3 regions of the Terrabacter sp. C0L_2 genome follow, and region 1 is predicted to be linked to each of the others. Evidence: riboswitches for the same ligand, from Rfam matches in the RefSeq annotation. Region 1 holds a riboswitch; each other region holds the start of a gene.

Region 1 (3,267 bases):
GCGTCGTCGATGCCGGGTGGATGACGAGGGAGCGCACGTCACCGATGTTGGCCACGTGGCTGTGCAGCGTCAGCGCCTCGACGAACTTCTTGCCCGCCGCGAGGCCGCCCGCGATCTCGAAGGCGAGCACCGCGCCGGCGCCACGCGGCGCGTACTTCTGGGCGGTCGCGTGCGACGGGCTGTCGGGCAACGAGGCCCACACGACGCGCTCGACCTGCGCGTGGTCCGCGAGGAAGGCGGCGACCTTGGCGGCGTTGTCGAGGTGGCGCTCGATGCGCAGCGACAGCGTCTCGAGCCCCTGGGCGATGAGGAAGGCGTTGAACGGCGAGGCCGACGGCCCGAGGTCGCGCAGCAGCTGGACGCGTGCCTTGAGGATGTAGGAGAGGTTCGCCCCGAGCGGGCTGCCGACGCCGAGGTCCCGCGCGAAGACGAGGCCGTGGTAGCTCTCCTCGGGGGTGTTGTAGTTGGGGAACTTCTCGGGGTCCTTGGCGTAGTCGAAGTTGCCCGAGTCGACGATGACACCCGCGATCGAGGTGCCGTGGCCGCCGAGGTACTTCGTCGCGGAGTGCACCACGACGTCTGCACCCCACTCGATGGGGCGGATGACGTAGGGCGTCGCGATGGTGTTGTCGACGACGAGCGGGACGCCGTGCTCGTGGGCGAGGGCGGCGACCGCCTCGATGTCGAGGACCTCGGCCTTGGGGTTGGCGATGGTCTCGCCGAAGAACGCCTTGGTGTTCGGGCGCACGGCGGCCCGCCACGACTCGATCGACGTCGGGTCCTCGACGAAGCTGACCTCGATGCCGAGCTTCGGGAAGGTGAACTTCAGCAGGTTGACGGTGCCGCCGTAGAGGCTGGGGGAGGCCACGACGTGGTCCCCGGCCTCGGCGATGTTGAGCAGGGCCAGCGTCGTCGCCGACTGTCCCGAGGCGACGAGGAGCGCTCCGACGCCGCCCTCGAGGGCGGCGATGCGCTGCTCGACGACGTCGGTCGTCGGGTTCATCAGGCGGGTGTAGATGTTGCCGAACTCCTTGAGCCCGAACAGGTTCGCCGCGTGGTCGGTGTCGTCGAACACGTAGCTCGTCGTCTGGTAGATCGGCAGCGCGCGTGATCCCGTCGCGCTGTCGGCGCTCTGTCCGGCGTGGATCTGCTTGGTCTCGAAGGACCAGCTGGGCTCGGTCATCGTCGTGCTCCTCCTGGGTCGTGTCGATGACCAGAGGTCCCCGCTGGGCGGACCTGGTGCACCGACGGGTCGGTGCGGGAGAGAGGCTCTCCGCGCTTGCCCGAGCGCCGGGTGGCGTCGAAGGGCCAGGTCCTCACCCGGGGCACCCCACCGCGGTTGGAGGGTTGCCGGCCAGCGAGCCGGGGCTTGTCGCTGGCGCTCATGACCTACGTGCGAGTGTACGTATGCGTGTCCGTCCTCCGGGAGCGGCTGTCCTCATGGTGGACGCCGCGTCTCACCCGACAGGGCGCGGTGAGCGAGGTGGCGGGCACAGGGATCTGCTCGCCGTGGCCTCGATCACTAGGACGTCCTACTAATCCGAACTCGTGAGTAGGATCGCGCTGTGAGCACGAATGCCGACTTCGACCTGTTCCGGACCAGCGAGGACCACGAGGCCCTCAGGGAGGCCGTCCGCGCGGTCGCCGAGGACAAGATCGCCCCGTACGCCGCGGCCGTCGACGCGGAGGCCCGCTACCCGCAGGAGGCCCACGACGCCCTCGTCGCCTCCGACTTCTTCGCGCCCCACGTGCCGGAGGAGTACGACGGCGTCGGAGCCGACGCCCTCGCGACGTGCATCGTCATCGAGGAGGTCGCCCGGGTCGACGCCTCGGCCTCGCTCATCCCGGCCGTGAACAAGCTCGGCTCGCTGCCCGTGATCCTCGACGGCAGCGACGAGGTCAAGTCCCGCTACCTCCCGCCGCTCGCCAAGGGCGTGACGACCTTCTCCTACGGCCTGTCCGAGCGGGAGGCCGGCTCGGACACCGCGTCGATGCGCTGCCGCGCCCGCCAGGACGGCGACGGCTGGGTGCTCTCCGGACAGAAGTCGTGGATCACCAACGCCGGCGTCTCGGAGTACTACACCGTGCTGGCGGTCACCGACCCCGACGGTCCTCGCGGCGGCAACGTCACGGCCTTCGTCGTCGAGAAGTCCGACGAGGGTTTCACCTTCGGTGAGAAGGAGCGCAAGCTCGGCATCAAGGGCAGCCCGACGCGCGAGCTTCACTTCGACAACGTGCGCCTCCCGGGCGACCGCGTCGTCGGTCAGGTCGGCGACGGCCTCAAGATCGCGCTGCGCACGCTCGACCACACCCGCGTCACCATCGGTGCCCAGGCCGTCGGCATCGCGCAGGGCGCCCTCGACCAGGCCCTCGCCTACGTCAAGGAGCGCAAGCAGTTCGGCAAGCGCATCGCCGACTTCCAGGGCATCCAGTTCATGCTCGCCGACATGGCGATGGAGCTCGAGGCGGCGCGCCAGATGGTCTACGTCGCGGCCGCGAAGTCCGAGCGCGGCGACAAGGACCTCACCTTCTTCGGGGCCGCGGCCAAGTGCTACGCCTCGGACGTCGCCATGAAGGTCACCACCGACGCCGTCCAGCTGCTCGGTGGTGCCGGCTACACGAGCGACTTCCCGCTCGAGCGGATGATGCGTGACGCCAAGATCACCCAGATCTACGAGGGCACCAACCAGGTCCAGCGCCTGGTCATGGCCCGCCAGCTCCTCAAGTAGGCTGGTCGCCGCTCGCGCGGGGAGGCTCGGGCCACCGAGCCTCACCGACGAACGACGACGACAAGGACACCACCGTGGACCTGACTCCCGACCTCCAGCCGGCGGTCAGCGTCATCATGCCGATCCTCAACGAGGAGAGGCACCTTCGTGATGCGGTGGCGATGATCCTCGCGCAGGACTACGCCGGTCCCCTCGAGGTCGTCCTCGCGCTCGGACCCTCGACCGACCGCACCGACGAGGTCGCCGCCGCCCTCGCGGCCGGCGACTCGCGCGTGCGTGTCGTGCCCAACCCGACCGGCCGCACCCCGGACGGGCTCAACGCCGCGATCGGCGCGAGCACGGGCGAGGTCATCGTCCGGGTCGACGGCCACGCCGAGATCCCCGACGACTACATCAGCGTCGCCGTCCGGGAGCTGGAGCGGGTGGGTGCCGACAACGTCGGCGGGATCATGGACGCCCAGGGCACGACGGACTTCGAGCGAGCCGTGGCCGCGGCGATGCGCAGCCCTCTGGGCGTCGGCAGCTCCCGCTTCCACAC
Region 2 (3,267 bases), 1.5 Mb from region 1:
AGGCTCCAGCCGGACTCGGTGAAGGTCCACGTGCCGTCGGTGCCGTGCTCGACGAGCCGCGCGACGGCCGCGACGAGGCGCTCGACGCCCTCGAGGGTGCTGCCGAGGCCGATGCTCGCCCGCACGGCCGTGGCGGCGCGCTCGCCCCACGGGTCCTCGAGCAGCTCGTCGACGAGCAGGTGGGCGCAGAACTTGCCGTCGCGCACGCCGATGCCGTGCTCGACGGACAGGACCTGCGAGACGAGCGAGGAGTCCCAGCCCTCGAGGGTGAAGGCGACGACGCCGACCCGGTCGCTGTCCTCGCCGAAGATCGAGAGCACCTCGACCCCGGCGACCTCGTCGAGCCCGGCGCGCAGCCGCGAGAGCAGGCGCGACTCGTGCTCCTCGATGGCCTCGCGGTGACGGGCGATCGTCGAGCAGGCCGCGGCCAGCGCGATGGCGCCGATGACGTTGGGGCTGCCGCCCTCGTGCCGTGCCGGGCCGGTGGCCCACGTCGTGCCGTCCTCGGTCACCGACCGGGTGGCGCCGCCGCCGACGAGGTAGGGGCTGCCGGCGTCGAGCCAGTCGGACCGCCCGGCGAGCACGCCGGCGCCGTAGGGGGCATACGTCTTGTGGCCGGAGAACGCGACGTAGTCGGCGTCCCACTCGGCGAGGTCAATGGTGCGGTGCGCCGACAGCTGGGCGGCGTCGACGGCGATCCGCGCGCCGTGCTGGTGCGCGAGGGCGGCGAAGCGCTCGACGGGCCAGACCTCACCCGTGACGTTCGAGGCGGCTGCGACGACGACCAGACGGTGGCGCGACGGGTGGTCGGCCAGGGCCTCCTCGAGGAGGGCCTGCGCGTCCTCGACGGTCTGCGGGACGGGCAGGCGCACGGTGCGGAAGCGGCCCCACGGCAGCAGGGTCGAGTGGTGCTCGGAGTCGAAGACGAAGACCGTCGTGCGGCTCGGCAGCGCCTTGCTCAGCAGGGCCCACGAGTCGGTGGTCGTGCGGGTGAAGACGACCGAGTCGCCCTCGCGCGCACCGACGAAGGCCGCGACCTCCTCGCGGGCCTGCTCGTACCACGTGCTCGTCAGGCGTGAGGCGAAGCCGGCGCCGCGGTGCACGGAGGAGTAGGTCTCGAGCGCGCGGTCCACCGCCGCCTTGACCGTCTCGAGCGCGGGCGTCGACGCGGCGTGGTCGAGGTTGGCGTATGCCGTCTCGCCGTGGAGGGTGGGCACGCGCAGTCCCGCGCCCACGACGGTGGGCAGCGTGCGCGACTCGGGCACCACGTGCAGGGCGCGGGTGCGCACGACGGGGGCGGGGGAGCCGCCGCAGAGGGAGGCGGCGGGGTGCGTCGAGTCAAGGGTCGAGGGAAGGGGCGAGGGAAGGACCGACATGAGGGTGCTCCTGGGTCAGGGACCCACCCGGTGCGGGTCCGCGCTTGCCGACCTCAGTTCCACGAACGGACCGAGGGCGGCCTGGTCGTCACCCGGAGCACCCCACCGCGGAGGAGGGTTGCTGGCCAGCGAGCCGGGGCTTGTCACTGGCACTCATGACCTGCGACGACGATAGGGGGACGGCTCGCGGACTGTCCACCGGTCGGTCCTCGGGTGTCGCGATCTGAGACGCGCGCAGTCGTGCGACCCCATTCGCGGAGGCTCGGCGGCCGCGCCGACCGGGCCACCCGGCATACGCGACGGGGTTGCGCCGCCGTCCAGTCGGTCGTCGCTGTTGCGCGTGTGACGCGTGAGTTCAGCGGTGCGTTGACGTACGGTGCGAGCATGGCGTCACGTCCGTCCAGCAGCCCACGCTCGAGCACCACCGCGGCAACCCGTGCCAAGGGGTCCTCCGGCGGGGCCACGTCGCGCCCGCCCGCAGCCCGGTCGACCCGGCCCGCGCAGCGCAAGCCGGCGGCCCGCAAGCCGGCCGCCAAGACCCCGACCAAGACGTCCTCCAAGGCGCGCGGCGGGGGTCTGCCCTTCCCGTTGGGCGCGATGCGCAACACGTGGATGGGCGTCTCGCACATGGCCGGGGGAGCGGTGCGCCGCGTCGGCCACAGCGCCGCCGACCTCGAGCCCGAGCACAAGCGTGACGGCATCGGCTTCTCCCTCATCGCGCTCGCGATCGTCGTCGCCGCCCGCGAGTGGTGGGGCGTCTCGGGCACCTTCGGCCAGATCGTGCACGCGGTCTTCGCCGGCACGTTCGGCCGCGTCGCGTATGCCGTCCCGCTCGTCCTGCTCGCCCTCGGCCTGCGCATGCTGCGCGCCCCGCAGGACGACGCGGCGACCAACCGCATCGTCGTCGGCACCATCGCGCTGACCTTCGCCGCATGCGGCCTGTCGCACCTCGCCGACGGCATCCCCAACCCGCCCGACGGCGCCGACGGCATGCGGGCGGCCGGCGGCATCCTCGGCTTCCTCGCCTCGAGCCCGCTCGCCGCGGCCGTCTCGACCTACGGCGCCCTCGTGCTCCTGATCCTGCTCGGGCTCTTCGGCCTGCTCGTCATCACGGCCACACCGGTCAACATGATCCCGACCCGGATGCGCCAGCTGCGCGCCCTCGTCATCGACCGCGGCCACGGCGACGACGACCACGCGCCCGACGACGCCCCTGCCGCGGCCGTCAAGCGCGCCCGCCGCAAGCCCGTCGACCTGTCCGACCGCGACGGCGACGAGGCCTTCCGCCAGGCCGCGCAGAAGGCGCTCGAGGACGACACGACGACCCGCCCGCGACCTGGTGAGAAGCGCCCGACGCCGCCCGGCCTGGTCGTGCCGCGCCCCGGTGGCGAGAAGGGTGAGCGCGTCATCGACGCCACCGACCCGAAGACGCTCGGTGCGCCCGACACGGGCAAGGTCGGCCCCAAGGCCGAGCTCATCCCGCCGCCCATGTCGGAGCTGCCGGCCCGCGTCGAGCAGCTGAGCCTCGGCGGCGACATCACCTACCGCCTGCCCGACCCCGCGATGCTGACCCCCGGCGCGCCGCACAAGACGCGCAGCGAGACCAACGACCGCGTCGTCGAGTCGCTGACCGGCGTCTTCGACCAGTTCGACATCGACGCCGCCGTCACCGGCTTCACGCGCGGCCCGACGGTCACGCGCTACGAGGTCGAGCTCGGCTCGGGCACCAAGGTCGAGCGCGTCACCGCCCTCTCCAAGAACATCGCGTATGCCGTCGCGTCGGCCGACGTGCGCATCCTCAGCCCGATCCCGGGCAAGTCCGCCATCGGCATCGAGATCCCGAACCTCGACCGCGAGAACGTCGCGCTCGGCGACGTGCTGCGCAGCCACA
Region 3 (3,267 bases), 310 kb from region 1:
ACGGCCATCGAGCACTGGCAGCGTCGCTACGCCGCCGCCGGCGGCTCGGTGGACGACCTGCCGCAGCAGCCTGCGCAGCGGCGCCGGTCCGCGAGGCGGACGTGGCCGGCAGCCGAGGGGGTCGGGCTCCTCGACGGCGGAGAGCTCACCGCCCGCCAGTTCCTCGTCAACGACTTCCTCGTCGCGTGGGGAGGGGCGCTGCGCGGTGACATCGAGGGCTACGGCCTCGAGCACTGGCTGCCGTCCCTCGTGGGACCGCTGCGCGACGTCGAGCTTCGGGACGCGCTCATCGGGTGGCTCTGCCCGGGCACGGTGCCCCTGGAGAACGTCCCCGCCGACCTCGTCGTGATGCTCGACGTCCTGCTCGGGCCGGAGCTGCGTCTCGTCCCCGCGGGAGGCGACGCGGTCCCCGACCGTGACCGTGGCCGTGCCCGTGGTCTGGACGCTGAGGGGGAGCCTGAGGGCGAGTGGGACGAGGGGCTCGCCGGTGGGCCCGACTGGGACGCCCTCGGCTCGGGCGATGACGTCATCTCGAGACTGGCGGCGTCGGACGTCGAGGCACTGCGGGCGCTCCATGCCCTGCTCGACCTCGAGTCGTCCCCTGCCACGCCCGACAAGGCACCGGCCGGCTCCAGCCTGACCGACCCGACCGACCTGACCGGCGATGTGACCGACGACATGACCGACGAGATGACCGACGAGATGACGGACGAGGTGACCGGCGACAGCTGGGAGGACTGGGACGAGGCGAGCCTGCCGCGCCTGCTGCTCGGACGTCTCGAGCAGGTGTGTCGGCTCACCCCTGCAGCGCACGCGGCGCCGCTGCTGTCCGTCGTCGCGTCGCTCGCGTGGTGGTGCGGTGACGGCGCCCGGGCCGGGGTGGCCGTCGACCAGGCGCTCGACCTCGAGCCGGACCACCGGCTCAGCCTCCTCGTGCGTCAGTCGCTCGACCACGGCATCCGGCCGTCCCGCTGCGCCTGAGCGCCGGACCGTGGCGGTGCCGGGCCAGTCGGGCCGGTACAGGCCGGCACAGGGACGCGCGCGTCCATGTCGTGGAACGGCGGATCTCGTGCCGGGGCGCCCTCGCGTATGGTTGGGGCAGGTCACGAGTACCAGCGACAAGCCCCGGCTCGCTGGTCGGCAACCCTCCTTCGCGGTGGGGTGCCCCGGGTGAGGACCTGGCCGCACCCGTCCCGGTTGCGAGCAAGCGCGAGGACCGAGGAGTACCCCGATGACCGTCACCCACCGGAAGCAGAGCACGCGCCGTCCCGCGCGGCACGCGACCGTTGGCAGCGCCTCGACCGACGGCACCACGGTGCCCGGTCAGGCGACGCGCGACCGTGAGGACGGCGCGGTCGACTCGGCTCCGACGTCCCGCCCGTCGGCTCCCGACGGTGCCTGGCGGGTCGGTGACCCGGTGGGCCGGAGGCAGTTCGCCCACATCGGCGACGTCGAGCTCGAGCGCGGCGGCGTGCTGCCTGACGTCATCATCGCCTACGAGACCTGGGGCCGGCTCAACGAGGCCGGTGACAACGTCGTCCTCGTCGAGCACGCCCTGACCGGCGACAGCCACGTCGTCGGCGAGGCCGGACCCGGACACGCCTCACCCGGCTGGTGGAACTCCCTCATCGGTGCCGGCGGGCCCGTCGACCCCGACGAGTGGTTCGTCATCGCCTCCAACGTCCTGGGCGGCTGCCAGGGCAGCACCGGACCCGCGAGCCCGGCGCCGGACGGGCAGCCCTGGGGGAGCCGCTTCCCCTACGTCACGGTCCGCGACCAGGTCGCCGCCGAGCGACTGCTGCTCGACCACCTCGGCATCCGCCGGGTCGCTGCGGTGGTGGGCGGCTCGATGGGTGGCATGCGAGCCATCGAGTGGGCCGTCACGTACCCGGACGACGTCGACCGCTGCATCGTCCTCGCGTCGACGCCCCGGGCCACGGCCGACCAGATCGCCTGGTGCCAGCCCCAGCTGCTGGCCATCCGGCACGACCCGGACTTCGCGGGCGGTGACTACTACTCGACCGACCGCCGCCCCGACACCGGACTCGGTCTCGCACGGCGCATCGCCCACATCACCTACCGCACCGAGACCGAGCTCGACGAGCGCTTCGGTCGGTCGCACCAGCTCGGCGAGGACCCGCTGCAGGCGGGGGAGCGCGGCCGGTTCGCCGTCGAGTCCTACCTCGACCACCACGCCGGCAAGCTCGCCCGCCGGTTCGACGCCAACTCCTACCTCGTGCTCACCGAGGCGATGAACTCCCACGACGTGGGTCGCGACCGCGGCGGCGTGCAGGCGGCGCTCGGACGCGTCAGGGCCGACTGCACGATCGTCTCGGTGGACACCGACCGTCTCTACCCGCCGCGCCTGTCCGATGACATGCACGACGCGCTTCCCGTCTCGCGTCGGGCGCACATCGTCTCCGACTTCGGCCACGACGGCTTCCTCATCGAGGAGGACCAGGTGGGGCGCATCATCCGCGACGCGCTCGACCGGCGTCGCGACTGAACCCTGCTGCGCGACGGGCCGGTTCGCCTCCCGGACGCCGGCCGGCAGACCGGCCGACAGGATGTGACGAAGGCGTGTCGGCAGTGCGCGCGGGGGACGCGCCCGGTGACCCGTTATCGGGTACGGTGCGAGCACTGGTTGTTTCCGTCCCAAGGAGGTCCGGGAAAGTGGCCATCGTCGTTGGTTATGTCGCCACCAAGGAAGGTCGTGCGGCGCTCAAGAGAGCTGCCGAGGAATGCGTCCTGCGCGGTGCGAAGCTCGTCGTCATCAGCTCCCACCGAGGGGGCAAGGACTTTGACGCGGACGAGGCCAGGCAGTTCGAGACCGAGCTGTCCCGCGTGCAGGCCGTTCTCGAGGAGAAGGGTCTGGAGCACGAGGTGCGTCAGCTCGTCCGGGGCAACGACCCCGCCGAGGACCTCATCTCGGTCGCCGAGGAGGAGAACGCCGACTTCATCGTCATCGGTCTCCGTCGTCGCAGCCCGGTGGGCAAGCTCATCCTCGGGTCCAACGCGCAGCGCATCCTGCTCGACGCGAGCTGTCCCGTGCTCGCGGTCAAGGGCGACTGACGCCACACTGCCAGCTCGACCGGCACCTCACGACAGGTCTCGCAGGGCCCGTCGACGTGCTCGCGCCATGCGCGTGTTCCGCGTGCGTTCGCTCCGGAGGCGTGTGCCGTTTTATAATGTCGGAGTACGGGATCGCACAAGGCGCACCGAGAGCTCGAAACAGGGATCGACTCCAACTGGCCAAGCCTTTCCGGC

The links. A riboswitch is a leader RNA that binds a small molecule or an ion and turns the genes downstream of it on or off. The one in region 1 is predicted to bind S-adenosylmethionine.
Region 2: another riboswitch for S-adenosylmethionine. It lies ahead of U5C87_RS18400 (aminotransferase class V-fold PLP-dependent enzyme); the one in region 1 lies ahead of U5C87_RS11480 (bifunctional o-acetylhomoserine/o-acetylserine sulfhydrylase).
Region 3: another riboswitch for S-adenosylmethionine. It lies ahead of metX (homoserine O-acetyltransferase MetX); the one in region 1 lies ahead of U5C87_RS11480 (bifunctional o-acetylhomoserine/o-acetylserine sulfhydrylase).

What each region holds. Positions count from the first base shown of each region.
Region 1 is NZ_CP143557.1:2,495,075-2,498,341, forward strand. Features, by position in the region: gene U5C87_RS11480 (bifunctional o-acetylhomoserine/o-acetylserine sulfhydrylase) at 1-1,183, opposite strand, end outside; SAM riboswitch class IV at 1,271-1,390, opposite strand; gene U5C87_RS11485 (acyl-CoA dehydrogenase family protein) at 1,566-2,729, shown strand; gene U5C87_RS11490 (glycosyltransferase family 2 protein) at 2,804-3,267, shown strand, end outside.
Region 2 is NZ_CP143557.1:3,950,046-3,953,312, reverse strand. Features, by position in the region: gene U5C87_RS18400 (aminotransferase class V-fold PLP-dependent enzyme) at 1-1,376, opposite strand, end outside; SAM riboswitch class IV at 1,412-1,537, opposite strand; gene U5C87_RS18395 (FtsK/SpoIIIE family DNA translocase) at 1,761-3,267, shown strand, end outside.
Region 3 is NZ_CP143557.1:2,808,536-2,811,802, forward strand. Features, by position in the region: gene U5C87_RS12855 (DUF4192 domain-containing protein) at 1-981, shown strand, start outside; SAM riboswitch class IV at 1,102-1,216, shown strand; gene metX (homoserine O-acetyltransferase MetX) at 1,232-2,506, shown strand; gene U5C87_RS12865 (universal stress protein) at 2,674-3,072, shown strand.